4 regions of the Kosakonia sacchari SP1 genome follow, and region 4 is predicted to be linked to each of the others. Evidence: predicted binding sites of a transcription regulator. Region 4 holds the regulator's gene; each other region holds the start of a gene.

Region 1 (4,213 bases), 2.0 Mb from region 4:
GCGATTGGGGCTCACGTAAGTACCTGATTGCCAGCCTCGACCAGAGCTTGCGCCGCATGGGTCTGGAGTATGTTGATATCTTCTATCACCATCGCCCGGATCCCGAGACGCCGCTGAAGGAAACCATGCGCGCACTGGACCATATTGTGCGTCAGGGCAAAGCCCTGTACGTCGGACTTTCCAACTATCCGGCGGCGCAGGCGCGCGATGCTATCGATATTCTTAATGACCTCGGAACACCGTGTCTTATCCACCAGCCGAAATACTCAATGTTTGAACGCTGGGTCGAAGCGGAATTGCTTGAAGTGTTGCAGGAAAAAGGCGTCGGCAGTATTGCGTTTTCACCGCTGGCAGGCGGGCAACTGACCGACCGTTATCTGCACGGCATTCCACCCGATTCCCGCGCCGCCAGCGGCAGCCGCTTTCTCAACCCGGAGCAAATTACGGATGAAAAGCTGACGACCGTTCGCGCGCTGAATGCGCTGGCGGAACGGCGCGGACAGAAGTTATCGCAGATGGCGCTTGCCTGGGTGCTGCGCAACGATCGTGTCACGTCGGTGCTGATTGGCGCCAGTAAAACCAGCCAGCTTGATGATGCAGTCGGCATGCTGGCAAACCGCCACTTCACCATGACAGAAAGCGATGAGATCGACGCCATTCTCAGTGGTGCAAAATAACAGCAAATTTAGCAAAAAATGCTGCCATTCATGATTTAGGAGTTCCGCCAATAATACGGGGTTTGGCCGCCCCGTAATATTGTTGTAACAGGCCGTTTCGGCCCGATCGTGAAGGAGAAGAGTATGTTCAGGTCACTGATTCTGGCAGCTGTGTTAATGGCTTCTGCGCCGCTGGTCGCAAATGCTGGCGAAATCACCCTGTTGCCATCTGTAAAATTACAAATTGGCGATCGCGATAATTACGGTAACTACTGGGACGGCGGCCGCTGGCGCGACCGTGACTACTGGGGCCGCAACTATGAGTGGCGCGGCAACCGCTGGTATAAACATGATCGCGGCTGGCATCGCGGCTGGGACAAACAGAACGCGTATGAACGCGGTTACCGTGAAGGTTGGCGCGACCGCGACGATCATCGTGGCCATGGCCGGGGACATCACCACTAATTCAAAAAAGGAGCGCGAGCGCTCCTTTTTCTCATGCTATTTACAGACCTGCCGCACTGCCGATTAACAGCCAGCCATTCAAACTGACCACCAGCACCACAATCACCCAACCAACCCGTTTGATGAATGTCGTGTTGACTAACTCGCCCATTAATTTGTGGTTACTGGTGAAAATCAGCAGTGGCACCAGCGCCAGCGCGATACCGAAACTGAGCAGTACCTGACTCATAACCAGAATCCTCGTCGGATCCAGACCCAGCCAGATAACGATAAACGACGGCATCATAGTGATGGTGCGCCGCACCCACAAGGGAATATGAAAACGCACAAACCCCTGCATTACCACCTGCCCGGCCAGCGTCCCCACAACCGTTGAGGAAAGCCCCGCCGCCACCAGGCTAAGACCAAAAATGGTCGCTGCCGCATGGCTTAATAATGGCTCCAGCGTCAGGTACGCCTGGTCGAGATCGGCAACACCGGTATGCCCGTTAAAATGGAACGCCGCAGCCGCTGTCGCCATCATCGCCAGATTCACAAACCCGGCGATAGTCATTGCGATGCCTACATCCCATTTTGTGGCGGAATAACGCTCGCGCTGAGTACCCTGGTGCAGATGCTGCGTCAGAGACGAGTGCAGGTAAATGACGTGCGGCATAATGGTCGCGCCCAGTACACCTGCCGCGAGAAACACCGCTTCGCTACTCGGCAAACTCGGGATCACAATGCCTTGCGCCAGTTGAGCGAGCTTCGGCTGGGAAAAAACCAGCTCAACAATATAAGCCGCGGCGACAAACAGCAGCAGGCCGCCTATTACTTTCTCCAGCGGTTTTTGCCCTCGCCGCTGTAACATCAGAATCAAGAACGTCGCCACGCCAGTGAGCACCGCACCTTGCAGTAACGAAACACCGAGGATGAGCTTAAACCCGATGGCGGCACCAATAAACTCAGCCAGATCGGTTGCCATAGCGATAATTTCTGCCTGAACCCAGTAGAACCACACCAGCGGGCGCGGATAGTGATCGCGGATCTGCTCTGCGAGGTTCTTCCCGGTGGCGATCCCCAGTTTGGCGGAAAGCAACTGGATCAACATCGCCATGATATTGGCCCAGACCACCACCCACAGCAGTTGGTAGCCGAAACTGGCGCCCGCCTGAATATTGGTAGCGAAGTTGCCCGGATCGATATAACCGATAGCAGCAATAAACGCCGGTCCCATTAAGGCAAACCGTAACTTGCGCGCTGCACGCCCATTACTATTCTCAACGCGACTACTGTTCATTTATTGCCCCTAAATATAGCCTTTGCTATGTTTTATGCTACCAAAATGAGAATGATTATCAAGTTCATTTAAATGGGTTTACCTGATTTCTCTGATAGCCAGAAACAATAGAAGGGTTGAATGTCAAGGATGGTGACGGCGGCAACAGCATTTGCCGCAGCGTTATGTTAAGAGTCTAGCAGTATGACGCAACTTTTCACGCTTTTACTTAACATAACAGAAATGTATGTTGGATCACTAATTTTGAGTCTGGTCACAGGTCATTAATATAGTGTGTGTTTGATCTCGTTTTCTTTTGCCTTGTTACATAGAATGTGCACGAAATTCCTACCCGTCTCATATTTGGAGCAAATATGTCCCGCGTTTTGCACTTTGTCCTGGCGCTTGCTGTTGTGGCGCTGCTTGCCCTGCTCGTAAGCAGCGATCGCAAGAAGATCCGCATTCGTTTTGTTATTCAACTGCTGGTGATTGAAGTTTTACTGGCCTGGTTCTTCCTGAACTCGGATATTGGCCTTGGCTTCGTTAAAGGCTTCTCCGAGATGTTCGAAAAACTGCTCGGTTTCGCCAACGAAGGTACCAACTTCGTCTTCGGTAAAATGAATGATGAAGGTCTGGCGTTCTTCTTCCTGAAAGTGCTGTGCCCGATTGTCTTCATTTCTGCTCTGATTGGTATTTTGCAACACATTCGTGTGCTGCCGATCATTATCCGCGCCATCGGTACGGTGCTGTCCAAAGTGAACGGCATGGGTAAACTGGAGTCGTTTAACGCTGTCAGCTCCCTGATTCTGGGCCAGTCTGAAAACTTCATCGCTTACAAAGACATTCTCGGCAAAATGTCCCGCAACCGCATGTACACCATGGCAGCGACCGCAATGTCGACTGTTTCGATGTCCATCGTCGGCGCGTACATGACAATGCTCCAGCCGAAATATGTTGTTGCGGCGCTGGTGCTGAACATGTTCAGTACCTTTATTGTGCTGTCGCTTCTCAACCCGTACCGCGTGGATGAAAGCGAAGAAAACCTGCAAATGGCGAAGCTGCACGAAGGCCAGAGCTTCTTTGAAATGCTGGGTGAATACATTCTGGCAGGCTTCAAAGTTGCCATTATTGTTGCTGCAATGCTGATTGGTTTTATCGCCCTGATTTCCGGCCTGAACGCACTGTTCGCCGCCGTGCTGGGCATCTCCTTCCAGGGAATTCTGGGCTACATTTTCTACCCGATTGCCTGGGTGCTGGGCGTGCCGGCTCACGAAGCGCTGCAGGTTGCCAGTATCATGGCGACCAAACTGGTTTCTAACGAATTTGTGGCGATGATGGATCTGCAGAAAATCGCGGCGAACCTCTCTCCGCGTTCTGAAGGCATCCTGTCCGTGTTCCTCGTCTCCTTCGCGAACTTCTCGTCTATCGGCATTATCGCCGGTGCAATCAAAGGCCTGAATGAAGAACAAGGTAACGTGGTTTCCCGTTTCGGTCTGAAACTGGTGTATGGCTCCACGCTGGTGAGCGTGCTGTCTGCGGCTATCGCTGCGCTGGTTATCTGATCGTCACAGGCTAAAAAAACCGGGGAAGTCCCCGGTTTTTTTTATTCAGCGTTAGCCAGCGGCTGCGGTTTCCCCAGCAAATATCCCTGCAAGTAATCGACGCCAGCATTCAGCAACAATTCGCGTTGCGCTTGATTCTCCACATACTCCGCAACCACAGTCAGCGATTTCGCCTTCGCCAGTTCGCATATCGCTTTGACAATCATTGCATCCTGCTTGTCCTGCAAAATATCCCGGACAAAACAGCCGTCGATTTTGATGATATCGGCCTG
Region 2 (4,213 bases), 120 kb from region 4:
TCGAAATCAGATCGCCGGAACTGTAAAAACCTTGTTCGTCAAAGGCGCTGGCATTGTGTTCCGGGCTGTTAAAGTAGCCGCGAAAGGTGTACGGACCACGCGTCATCAGGCGGCCAACATGGCCTGGCGGCAGCAGATTGCCGTTTTCATCCGCCACCCACACTTCATCATCCGGGCACATCGGGCGGCCTTGCGTGTTGATAATGCGTTCAAAGGGATCGTCCAGACGGGTGTAATTCACCAGCCCTTCCGCCATACCGAATACCTGCTGCAACTGGCAGCCGATCTCCGCCGGAATACGCGCCGCAAGCGTTGCCGATAAACGCGCGCCACCGACCTGTAACAGCCTCAGCGAGGCGAGTGGCGCATTACTGCCCCACTCGGCAATCGCCTGTAACCACAGGCTCACCGCCGGCGGTACCAGCGCGGTAACGTTAATCTGGTGTTTTTCTATCAGCGGGAAGCAGAGCGTGGCGCTCGGATCGGCAGCCAGCACTACGCAACCTTCGGCGTGGAAAACGCCAAGCGCGCCGGGTGAGCTCATCGGGTAGTTGTGCGCCGCCGGCAGCGCGCAGAGATACCGGGTTTGCGCGGTGAATCCGCAGATCTCGTTACTGCGCACAATACTGTAGTAGTAATCATTGTGCGTGCGCGGAATGAGCTTTGGCGTGCCGGTACTGCCGCCGGAAAGCTGGAAAAACGCCACTTCATCGGCGGGCGTTGGCGTGGCGATAAAATTATCTGCCGGGCGGGTAATGGCGTTTTCCAGCGCCTGCCCGCCACTGTCGCCGCGCAGCAGCACAGTGCGCACCGACGGGTGCTGCGCGGTAAACGCGGTGAGGAAATGGTCATTCTCAAACAGCGTGTGGGCGCGATCGGCAATCAGCAGCGCCGGAGCGATTTGCTCGGCATAGGCGTTCAGTTCACTACGTTGATGGCTGAACAACGCATTCACTGGCGCCACGCCGATTTTCAGCAACGCAAAGAAAACTATGTAGAACTCGCTGACGTTGCCCAGTTGCACCAGCGCGGTTTCCCCACGCGTGACGCCCTGTGCCTGTAACGCGGAAGCCAGATTGTCTGAAGCAGCGTTGAGCTGGCGGTAGCTCAAGCGGCGTTCGCCCTCGATCACCGCCGTGGCGTTACTGCGCGCGTGGCGGGTTAAAATGTCGGTCAGCGGTAAATCCTGCCAGTAACCCTTTTCACGGTAACGCTCTGCAAACTCGTGCGGCCAGCGGGTAAAAGGAATGGTCATGGTTGGTCCTCAGTGCAAACCAAATGCGTTCAGCATGGTGGTCAGCTTGACGCCGGTTTCGCGCCACTCTGAAAGTGGCGAAGAGGCCGGAACAATCCCGGCACCGGCGAACAGCCGAACGTGGTTATCGTGAAGCCGCGCGCAGCGAATAGTGACTACCCACTCGCCGTTACCATCGGCGTCGCACCAGCCAACGATGCCGCCGAACAGCTCACGGTTGAACGGCTCCAGCTCGGCAATCACCTGTTTCGCCACCTGATGCGGGAAGCCACTCAGCGCGGGCGTCGGGTGGAGCAGACAGGCCAGGGTCAGCGCGTTTTCCCCGGCTACTGCAGTGCCGGTGATCGGTGTGGCCAGGTGCCACAACGTTGGCGTGGTGACGAGCTGCGGCGAATCCGGCAGCGTCAGAGTTCGGCTGCGCGGTTGCAGCACGTTTTTCATTGCCTGCGTCACCAGTTCGTGTTCGTGCCGGTCTTTTTCCGAAGCCAGCAACTTGTTGCCGGCTTCGCGATCGAGAATGTCGTCCGGCTGACGGCGAGCGGAACCGGCTAACGGCAGAGAACTGAAGTGCTCCTGCTCTTTACGTAGCAACAATTCCGGGCTTGCGCCCAACAGCACGGCGCCATCCGGCAACGGAACGTGGAAGTTGAAACTGGCCGGGTTCTGGGCAATCAGGCGCTCTAACAGCACGCCGCTGTCGATGCGGCGGTCAGTGGTTAACTCAATCAGACGCGAGAGCACCACTTTGTCGACTTCCGGCGTGGCGGTGCGGGCGGCGGCGTTCGCCACCATCTGCATAAACGTCTCCTGCGGCGGGATCGCCTGCTGCGCCGTGACGTTCGGCATCGCGCCGCTGGTGAAATAGCGCGCAGATCGCTGTTTCTCCGGGCGGGAGAAAGTTTGCCAGGTGTGCGGGATAAACAGCGCAGACGGCTGCGTGGTATCGAACGGGATCGCCCCTACCATCACAGGGCGGGCAACGCCCTGCGCTTTCGCATCGGCAAAGGCTTGCGCCAGCTTTTGCTGGAAAGCGCTGTCGGGCGCATCGCCGCCTGCGGCAGGCTCGCAGAAACGCGCCACGCACCCGGAGGTGGTGAAACTGCGGTACGGCGACATAAAGAAAAACTGATCTGCGGCCAGCGTATTCACAGACTGCCGGGTTTCCTCAGCCAGGGACGTATCCATATCATCCTCCAACAATGATAAATGAACTAAGAATGATTATCATTTGTGTTTTGTTGCAGTAAGATAAAAAGTTATGCCCTGCTCTGTCAACAGCAGATTCTTCGCCAGCAGCGCTAATGCTTGCATCTGCTTCATTCAACGATGAAAATGAGAAGCATTAACCTCAGCAAAAACAGGATACGCCTTGTGAGATTCTCTTTATGGAGCCGTAAACCCTTAGTGTTTTTGAGCATTTTTGTTTTAGGACTAACCTCAGCCACCGCCGCCGACTGGCCTCGCCAGGTGACCGACAACCACGGAACACACGCCCTTACCAGCAAGCCGCTGCGCATTGTTTCCACCAGCGTGACGCTCACCGGTTCGCTACTGGCGATTGACGCGCCGGTTATCGCCAGCGGCGCGACCACGCCAAATAATCGTTTCGCCGACGAGCAGGGCTTTCTGCGCCAGTGGGGCGACATCGCCAAACAGCGCAATGTCGCGCGTCTCTACATCGGTGAAGCCAACGCTGAAGCCGTTGCCGCGCAGATGCCGGATTTAATTTTGATCAGTGCCACCGGCGGCGACTCCGCGTTGTCGCTGTATGATCAGCTCTCGACCATCGCCCCGACGCTTATCATCAACTACGACGACAAAAGCTGGCAGGCGCTGTTAACGCAGCTTGGCGAAATCACCGGTCACGAAAAAGAGGCAGCGGCGCGTATCAGCCAGTTCAATAAACAGCTTGCTGAGGTTAAAGCGCGGATGAAACTGCCACCTCAGCCGGTCACCGCGCTGGTTTATACCCCGGCGGCGCACGGCGCGAATCTGTGGACTGAAGAGTCCGCGCAGGGAAAATTGATGCAGCAACTGGGCTTTACCCTCGCGCCGTTACCAGCGAATCTGCACACCAGCCAGAGCCAGGGGAAACGTCATGACATCGTTCAACTGGGCGGAGAGAACCTGGCCGCCGGGCTGAATGGCGAAGCGCTGTTACTGTTTGCCAGCGACCAGAAAGACGCGGACGCACTCAGCCAGAACCCATTACTGGCGCACCTCTCCGCGGTGCAAAACCACCACGTGTACGCGCTGGGTGCGGAAACGTTCCGCCTTGATTACTACAGCGCCACCCGCGTGTTACAACGTTTGTCGGCGCTGTTTGGGTAATCAGGCTTCTGTGGCGGGCTGCGCCTGGCGAAAACGCCGCAGCTCGCCGAGCACCACCACCAGCAACACGCCAACAATCGCCAGCACAAAACCGCTGATACTTGCTGACGAAACCGGCGTCATCATCGACGCCATCGCGCCAAGCAGCGCCGCCCCGATGGCGTCACCCGTGACGTTTTGCGCCGTCCATAAGCCGTTAATTCTTCCGAGCATCGCTTCCGGGGTTTGCGTTTGCAACAGCGTGTATTGCAGCAGCGAACTTACCGCCGTCAGCCAGCCGCACAGCGCCAGAAACACAACGCCCAGCACCCAGACGGGCATCAGGCTAAACAAACCGATAGAGATAAACGCGCCAACGGAGGCCAGCAGCATAATCACGCCGGGGCGTTCGCTGTGCGCCAGCTTGCCGCTGGTTAACGCGCCAATGGCCGCACCGAGCGGTAGTGCGGCATACAGCAAGCCAATTTCGGCCGCCGACATATTCCAGCTTATCGCCAGCGCCGGGTAGAGCACGCGCACCGCGCTTGCCATCGTCAATAGCCCGCCAAGCAGTGCGATGCCGCCAATTAGCGGGTTGTGAAGTAAAAACTGCAGGGCGGTAAGGAGCGATTTCAGCGGGTGCTCGCG
Region 3 (4,213 bases), 2.1 Mb from region 4:
TAAAAACGTTTATCTCCGGTAATATCGCCGCCACTGGCGTCATAGAGACACGAATAATATCAATGGCGCCAATTTGCGCCTGCTCAATGACTTGTTTCTCGTCGCCTAATACGCCGCCTGGAAAGGTCTTAATATCCAGTCGACCGTCAGTCGCCTTACTGAGCTTCTCCCCCATATGTTTTACCGCCACCACATTCGGGTAGTCGGCAGGGTGCACATCGGCAGCGCGAAAGGTTTGGGCGACAGAGGCGTGGGAGATAAACAGCAGAGCGGAACTAATACAGACTTTCAGTAAGGTTTTCGCTGAGTTCATATTTCCGTGTCTCCAGAGGGTTTAATTTTTAGGCACAAAAGACCGACCGCGAACAGAATGTTCGTGGCATTACACCGGATTGTTTTTATGGGTATGTCTAAAAAGTAGACACTCTGAAGCGTAGACACTCAGGTGGGTTATTGCGACGATGGTGTTCACAAAAAGAGCCAAAATTCAGCACGGCGTTTCATTTTTGTAGCGAAGCTCTTTTTATTTTCAAAAAAACCGTATTTCAGGTGCTTTTTTTTGCGATCCTCCTCGAAGTTTTCTATTTTCAGGCAAAAAAATGGCGCATAACGCGCCATTCATTTAGCCAACCTGGACCGAGAGCATACTGAGCGATCCCATCTCGATACCATCAACCGGTATCGACACAGGTTCCTTGCCATCCCATGCGCCAAGCACATACAGCAAAGGCAGGAAGTGATCCGGCGTCGGGTTGGAGAGCGAACCACCTTCATGGTCAAGATAATTGACCAACGGATGCTGCTCGCTGGGCCCCTGCCAGGTCAGGTTCTCTTTCACATAATCATTGAATGCAATGGCCCACGGATACGGGGTATTTTCGCCATGCCAGCGCGCAGTACGTAGGTTATGCACCACGTTACCGCTGGCCACCAGCATAATGCCTTCATCGCGAAGCGCCGCCAGCTTGCGGCCCATTTCGAAGTGCCATGCTGCCGGTTTGGTGCTGTCGATACTGAGCTGTACCATCGGAATATCCGCATTCGGGTACATTTTGATCAACACGCCCCATGAACCGTGATCAAACCCCCAGGCTTCTTTATCCAGCGTTACCGGCACAGGCGCGAGCAATTCAACTAAGCGTTGCGCCAGCTCCGGCGAGCCAGGAGCTGGGTAATGCGTATCGTATAACGCCTGCGGGAAACCGCCGAAATCATGGATAGTTTTCGGCGCTTCCATGGCGGTGACGCCGGTTCCGCGAGTAAACCAGTGCGCGGATACCACCACAATCGCTTTCGGGCGTGGCAGCGTCTCGCCCAAAGCGCCCCAGGCGCGGGTATAAACGTTATCTTCCAGCACATTCATTGGGCTGCCGTGGCCCAAAAACAGTGCAGGCATGCGAGGTGCTGACATGGTGATATCCTTACTGAGTGTGTCTATTTGATAAACGTAGATTACGCTTTTTCGGCGGGTGAAGAACTCAGATAACCATGATGAAGATCATCAGTAATTTTGAATGTAAGGAATGCGTAAAGCCAGCTAACCCGTCTCGCTTTTCTTGCAACAAAAACGTAGATTAATGAGAATGATTATCATAAAGGAGTAACCTATGTCAGTACCTTTGATTCTGACCATCCTGGCAGGCGCGGCGACATTTATTGGCGCGCTTCTTGGTGTTATCGGCCAGAAGCCCTCAAACCGCGTACTGGCGTTTTCGCTCGGTTTTGCCGCCGGGATCATGCTGCTTATCTCGCTGATGGAGATGTTGCCCGCCGCGCTGGCAACGGAAAATATGTCGCCCATGCTCGGCTATGGCATGTTTGTCGTCGGCTTGCTGGGCTATTTCGCGCTGGATCGCATGTTACCGCACGCCCATCCGCAAGATTTAATGCAGGGCACACAGCAAACTTTTCCGCGCGGTATTCGCCGTACCGCCATTTTGCTGACGCTCGGTATCAGCCTGCATAACTTTCCGGAAGGGATCGCCACTTACGTTACCGCCAGCAACGATCTGGAGCTCGGCTTTGGCATTGCCTTCGCGGTCGCGTTACACAATATTCCTGAAGGGCTGGCGGTCGCCGGGCCGGTGTATGCGGCAACCGGGTCAAAACGCAGTGCGGTATTCTGGGCGGGCATCTCGGGTATGGCGGAAATTCTTGGCGGCGTGCTGGCGTGGCTGATTCTGGGAAGCCTGGTCTCACCGGTAGTGATGGCGGCGATTATGGCGGCTGTCGCCGGGATCATGGTGGCGTTATCGGTTGATGAATTAATGCCGCTGGCAAAAGAGATCGATCCGAATAACAACCCGAGCTATGGCGTACTGTGCGGCATGTCGGTGATGGGTTTAAGCCTGGTGGCGCTACAAGCAATGGGCTTTGGCGGCTAAGTAAGGTGATGGCGGGCAGCGGTGTTTTAATCGCCCTGCCCAACGCGCCGCAGTTTTTTCACCTCATCAAGCACGCGTAAATAACCTTTATAAATCGCTTCGCGATCGTGACGGCAGGCTTTGCAATTACGTTTAAGCACGTGGATATAACCAACAACCAGCACAACAATAGCCACAATCCAATACCAGGAAATAAACACATTGCCTCCGTCATATATTCGGCAAAAATTGCTTCACAAATTAATCACAAAGCTACTTAATTTGAACGAGTTAGAAAAATCTCAAGTCCGTTTTAATACTCGCCGCAGCGCTTACCACTTTATAAGTAGAACAATTGATTTTCAATGTATGACGATGAGAAGCGCGCCAAACTTTGATGCAGAACAGGCAAAAAAAATCCGCAGCTAAAAGCTGCGGATTTTTATGGATAAGTTTGAATATTAGCTGGCTTTGCGCTCATGCTCCTGGCGATAAGCCACCAGGTCTTCAATCGTCACTACTGCCATATTGTGCTGTTTCGCAAAAGCGATGCATTCCGGGGCGCGCGCCATTGAGCCATCGTCATTGGTTAATTCACACAGCACACCCGCCGGTTTGAAGCCCGCCAGCGTCACTAAATCGATAGTCGCTTCTGTGTGACCACCACGAGTCAGCACGCCACCCGGCTGCGCGCGCAGCGGGAACACGTGGCCTGGGCGGTTCAGATCGGACGGTTTCGCGCCATCAGCAATTGCCGCACGAACGGTGGTAAGACGGTCAGCCGCCGAAACGCCGGTGGTTACGCCGTGCGCCGCTTCAATGGTCACAGTAAAACCGGTGCCAAATGCGCTGGTGTTGTTCTCAACCATCATTGGCAGATCGAGTTGTTTACGGCGTTCGTCGGTCAGGCAGAGGCAAACAATGCCGCTACCGTGGCGAATGGTCAGCGCCATCTGCTCAACGGTCATGGTTTCGGCGGCGAAAATCATGTCGCCTTCATTTTCGCGGTTCTCGTCATCGAGCACCATCACACCACGGCCTTCGCGCAGCGCGGCAAGAGCGTGTTCAATACGTTGGAAAGGCGTGCCAAAAGAAGAAAGCAGCGTCTGATTCATGGTAAAAGACCTCAATAAAGTTATGGTTACCAGAATCAGGGCAGTCTTAGGAGTGTCGCAATGCGGCAAAAAAATAACGCGAGCGGGCGTCATTGCCCGACAGATTCGTTACTCTCTCCCATCCGGACTTTAACCGTCGGCCCCGGAATTACACCGGATCTGCTGACCTTCAGGCGTTAACCTGAAGCGCTCGCGGGCTTTCAGCATGCGCTGATTTACCGCCGGTGGGGAATTTCGCCCGCCCTGAGAATAAGCGCGATAACTATAACGCCATTGATAATCTTCGGCAATGCATAAGCTTCAAACAATTCTGGTTTATCACCTGGGGTTATCACACTACAATAACTCAATGAACCTATCCGAACAGGGACCCCAACATGATTGATCCGAAAAAAATTGAACAGATTGCGCGACAGGTTCACGAATCCATGCCGAAAGGGATCCGTGAGTTTGGGGAAGACGTTGAGAAGAAAATCCGCCAGACACTGCAATCGCAGTTAACCCGCCTCGATCTGGTCAGCCGCGAAGAATTTGACGTACAGACGCAAGTTCTGCTGCGCACCCGCGAAAAGCTGGCGTTGCTGGAACAGCGCCTCAACGAGCTGGAAAGCCGCAGCAGCGGCAGCGTCACCGAAGTGAAACCGGCCCCCGCCATTCCTCCGGTTGATGAACAATAGTAAAAAGCCCTCATAAAGAGGGCTTTTTCTTTTTCATCCTTCACCAGCCGCGCCGTTA
Region 4 (4,213 bases):
TTATAAAGTGAAATCTCAACAGCGGATAGCGTCAAACCAGGATGGCGGCAAAAGTAAGAGTAATTCTTAACCTTGCGGCCGGGCGGCAGAATGTTCAACATAATAACCTAACCCGAATCAGTGAAAAAAAGAACTTTGCCATGAAATTGAATACGCGCGCGCAAACTGCGCAACATCCGCACAACAATTCTCCGATCGTCCTTGTTCACGGTCTTTTCGGTAGCCTTGATAATCTTGGAGTGCTCGCCCGTGAACTGGTTCAGGATCATGACGTGTTGCAAGTGGATATGCGTAACCACGGCCTTTCAGACCGCTCTTCAGAAATGAACTACCCGGCCATGGCGCAGGATCTGCTGGATACGTTGAACGCTCATCAGTTCGACAAAGCGACCTTTATTGGTCACTCCATGGGCGGTAAAGCCGTGATGGCGTTAACAGCGCTCGCGCCAGAGCGTATTGATCAACTGGTGGCGATTGATATTGCGCCTGTGGATTACCAGGTGCGCCGCCATGACGAAATTTTTGCCGCCATCAACGCGGTCAGTGATGCAGAAGCATCCACTCGCCAGCAAGCTGCAACCCTGATGCGTGAACATATAAATGAAGAAGGTGTCATTCAGTTCCTGCTGAAATCCTTTGTCGACGGTACGTGGCGTTTCAACGTGCCGGTGTTATGGGAGCAATACCCGCATATTGTCGGCTGGGAAACGGTTCCGGCCTGGAACAAACCGGCTCTGTTTGTTCGCGGTGGAAATTCCCCTTACGTCACTGAAGCCTACCGTGACACGCTGCTGGCGCAGTTCCCACAAGCGCGAGCGCATGTGATTGCCGGTGCCGGCCATTGGGTTCATGCCGAGAAACCCGACGCGGTTTTGCGTGCTATTCGTCGCTATCTCGCTGAAAAGACAAATTGATTAAAAAGGCGGCGACTGGTCGTTTCAACGCGCCCGGTCGTTGGCGTGTCCGTTGTGCTGATGTATGATGGCGCGCTATTCAGCCCGGGCGCGCCGCCCGATTGCTTGTTTTTCCCGTAGTATGCTTAGACCATGGCTAAAGAACAAACGGACCGTACGACACTAGATCTGTTCGCGAATGAGCGTCGCCCGGGACGGCCGAAGACAAACCCGCTCTCGCGCGATGAACAATTGCGCATCAACAAACGCAATCAGCTAAAACGCGATAAAGTTCGTGGGCTTAAGCGTGTCGAATTAAAACTCAACGTGGAAGCCGTCGATGCGTTAAACGAGCTGGCGGAAGCGCGTGATATGAGCCGCAGCGAGCTTATCGAAGAGATGCTGCTGGCGCAGCTGAAGGCATTGCGCGGCTAGCGAATCCTCCGAAACATCATCGAAATAACACTTTCATGTGTCATACAGTGCAGTCCGACGCGATAGCAGTTTCCGCGTGCTTCCCTGTTCTGCTATGATTGCCCTTATCTGTAGGCGTAGCGCCACCACCATACTCATTAAGTTTCAAGAGGTTATTTTACTCATGGCAATTACAGGCATTTTCTTCGGCAGCGACACCGGCAACACCGAAAACATCGCGAAAATGATTCAGAGTCAGCTTGGTAAAGACGTTGCCGACGTACATGACATTGCCAAGAGCAGCAAAGAAGATATCGAAGGGTATGACATTCTGTTGCTCGGCATTCCTACCTGGTACTATGGTGAAGCGCAGTGCGACTGGGATGACTTTTTCCCGACGCTGGAAGAGATCGACTTTAACGGTAAATTAGTTGCGCTGTTCGGCTGTGGCGACCAGGAAGATTACGCGGAATATTTCTGCGATGCGCTGGGCACCATTCGCGATATCATCGAACCGCGCGGCGCGACCATTGTTGGTCACTGGCCGACTGCGGGCTACCATTTTGAAGCCTCTAAAGGTCTGGCGGACGATGACCACTTCGTTGGCCTGGCGATTGACGAAGACCGTCAACCTGAGCTGACTTCCGAACGCGTTCAAAAATGGGTAAAACAGGTTCGCGAAGAGTTGCACCTGGACGATATCCTTAATGCCTGAGTTTTTTACGGCGTAATCTGTGGATTGCGCCGTATTAATAGATAAAAGCAATGGAAATAATTGCTACAAATTTTTAACTTTTTTATCCATCGCTGTACAATGAGCCCTGCTAAACTGGGTGCCGCCGTAAAGGACTTTGCTGGCGACACCACGTTTTATAAGCTTACTTTACTTGAGGGCTTGCAGTTTTCATCCAGCCATGGCAGTTCTATAATGAGACGCATTACCCCAGGTGCATTCCTTATAACTTCCGCTAAGGAAGTGAATCGTATAGCAACAGGACAGATTCCGCATGACTGACAACAATACCGCATTAAAGAAGGCCGGCCTGAAAGTCACGCTTCCTCGGTTAAAAATCCTTGAAGTGCTTCAGGAACCGGATAACCATCATGTCAGTGCGGAAGATTTATACAAACGACTGATCGACATGGGCGAAGAGATCGGACTGGCAACGGTTTACCGTGTACTGAACCAGTTTGACGACGCCGGGATTGTGACCCGTCATAACTTCGAAGGCGGCAAGTCCGTTTTTGAACTGACTCAGCAACATCACCACGATCACCTGATCTGCCTCGATTGCGGCAAGGTGATTGAATTCAGTGATGACTCCATTGAAGCGCGTCAGCGTGAAATCGCCGCGAAACACGGCATTCGCCTGACTAACCACAGTCTTTACCTTTACGGTCACTGCGCCGAAGGTGACTGCCGCGAAGATGAACACGCGCACGACGCGAAATAACAGCTTTTGAAGCCTAAAAAGCCAACCTGACGGTTGGCTTTTTTTTGCCTGCAATACTGGCAAAAAAGAAAAACCCGGCAAGCTCGCGCCGCCGGGTGTAATCACTGCCTCACATTACGCTTTTACGCTGTCGACACGGCTAAAGCGTTTACCGTCCGGGCTGACGGTTCGCACCTGCACTTCCCCGCTCACTTGCGGACGCGCTTTATCGTCGTAGCGCTGCCAGTTTTTGCCGCCGTCGGTTGAAAACTCAACCACCATGCCTGGGAAGCTGGTATTGGCTTCAAGTTTTCCACCCACCACGCGCGCGCCCGGTACTGGCAGGCGGTAATGAACACCAGCCTTATCCAGTTTCGCCAGTTCGCGATGACCTAACAGGTTCGCAAAGCGTTGCCAGTCACGTTCCAGCGCTTTCACATCTACCAGATGTGTCTCACCGCCTTTGTATTCACGTCCGGCTTTGTAATCCTGCTCCCAGCCCGCGCGATGCCATGCACGTTCAGCCACCGAAACCATACGCGGATAAATCATGTACTCCATCTGGTTATCGGTGCGCACCACCTCGCTCCACAGCTGCGCAGAAAGGCCATACGCGCCCGGCCACGGTTTGTCGGATTTCGCGCTAAACGGGTTGCCATCACGATCGAGCGAGGTTTCCGCGTTCTGCGGCATGTTGTCCGGGGCGAAACTGAAAATCTTACGTTCATCGCTAAAACGCGTACCCCAGTAGTAACCGCTTTCGGCCGGGTTGACCTCATTCGGGAAATCGAGATAAACGTAATCAGGGTTAGAGACCACAACGCGGAAGCCTTTGTTCGCCCAGTCATTCACCGAGTCAAAACCGCCCCAGTAGAGCGTATCCCAGAAGTTAACATTGACATGATCGGTGGCGAACACCGACGCGTCTTTGGCATCTTTCAAACCGTCCTGCCACGCCTGCATCGTGTCAATGCCGTGCGCTTTCACCAGCTTGCTGACCTCAACGCCAAAATAGCTGGAGAGATGTTCCACGTCGGCAACTTTGCCCTCTTTGATCATCGCCTGGCAGGCTTGCGATTTCGCCCACGGCTTATCCTGATTGCTCTGATCAATAATGCCTTTGCCCGCTTCCGGTTTTTTCTGATCCGTATAACCGGCGCCCAGATAGATGTTTTTCGCTTCGTCACCGCCAAAATGCCAGGTATTCAGCGGCAGCCCGGCTTCTTTATGCATCTGCTGGATTTCACCAATCACTTTGTCTACGAAGTTACGCGACGAATCAAGGCACGGATTGAGATAACCAGTGCGGTTATAGAACTGCACACCGGTGGTGTTCGATGTATCAGTGGGATCCAGCAGACGATATTGATTTGCCTCTTTCTCTTTGCCTGCTTTCATCAGGCGATCGTAACGCGCTTCCATCGAGATCACCGCTGCACGCGCATGAGCTGGCATATCGATTTCCGGGATCAC

What was found. The regulator Fur, encoded in region 4, represses iron uptake genes when iron is present. The targets are predictions, from matches to a motif close to ATAATAATGAGAACNACTATCAA.
Region 1: the regulator Fur is predicted to act here: its motif matches at 2,440-2,462, upstream of C813_RS29960 (Nramp family divalent metal transporter).
Region 2: the regulator Fur is predicted to act here: its motif matches at 2,582-2,604, upstream of fepB (Fe2+-enterobactin ABC transporter substrate-binding protein).
Region 3: the regulator Fur is predicted to act here: its motif matches at 1,572-1,594, upstream of zupT (zinc transporter ZupT).

Annotation. Positions count from the first base shown of each region.
Region 1 covers NZ_CP007215.2:1,451,396-1,455,608, reverse strand. The annotation lists gene mgrA (L-glyceraldehyde 3-phosphate reductase) at 1-677, shown strand, start outside; gene ypeC (DUF2502 domain-containing protein YpeC) at 801-1,121, shown strand; gene C813_RS29960 (Nramp family divalent metal transporter) at 1,162-2,400, opposite strand; gene C813_RS29955 (NupC/NupG family nucleoside CNT transporter) at 2,754-3,941, shown strand; gene C813_RS29950 (EAL domain-containing protein) at 3,983-4,213, opposite strand, start outside.
Region 2 covers NZ_CP007215.2:3,535,469-3,539,681, forward strand. The annotation lists gene entE ((2,3-dihydroxybenzoyl)adenylate synthase EntE) at 1-1,255, opposite strand, end outside; gene entC (isochorismate synthase EntC) at 1,265-2,440, opposite strand; gene fepB (Fe2+-enterobactin ABC transporter substrate-binding protein) at 2,627-3,586, shown strand; gene entS (enterobactin transporter EntS) at 3,587-4,213, opposite strand, start outside.
Region 3 covers NZ_CP007215.2:641,421-645,633, reverse strand. The annotation lists gene C813_RS26115 (TRAP transporter substrate-binding protein) at 1-313, opposite strand, end outside; gene C813_RS47340 (hypothetical protein) at 469-618, opposite strand; gene ygiD (4,5-DOPA-extradiol-dioxygenase) at 623-1,411, opposite strand; gene zupT (zinc transporter ZupT) at 1,608-2,384, shown strand; gene C813_RS47300 (hypothetical protein) at 2,411-2,584, opposite strand; gene ribB (3,4-dihydroxy-2-butanone-4-phosphate synthase) at 2,825-3,478, opposite strand; FMN riboswitch at 3,585-3,733, opposite strand; gene ubiK (ubiquinone biosynthesis accessory factor UbiK) at 3,856-4,155, shown strand; gene hldE (bifunctional D-glycero-beta-D-manno-heptose-7-phosphate kinase/D-glycero-beta-D-manno-heptose 1-phosphate adenylyltransferase HldE) at 4,211-4,213, opposite strand, start outside.
Region 4 covers NZ_CP007215.2:3,416,197-3,420,409, forward strand. The annotation lists gene ybfF (esterase) at 141-914, shown strand; gene ybfE (LexA regulated protein) at 1,047-1,328, shown strand; gene fldA (flavodoxin FldA) at 1,492-2,022, shown strand; gene fur (ferric iron uptake transcriptional regulator) at 2,315-2,761, shown strand; gene C813_RS39205 (beta-N-acetylhexosaminidase) at 2,876-4,213, opposite strand, start outside.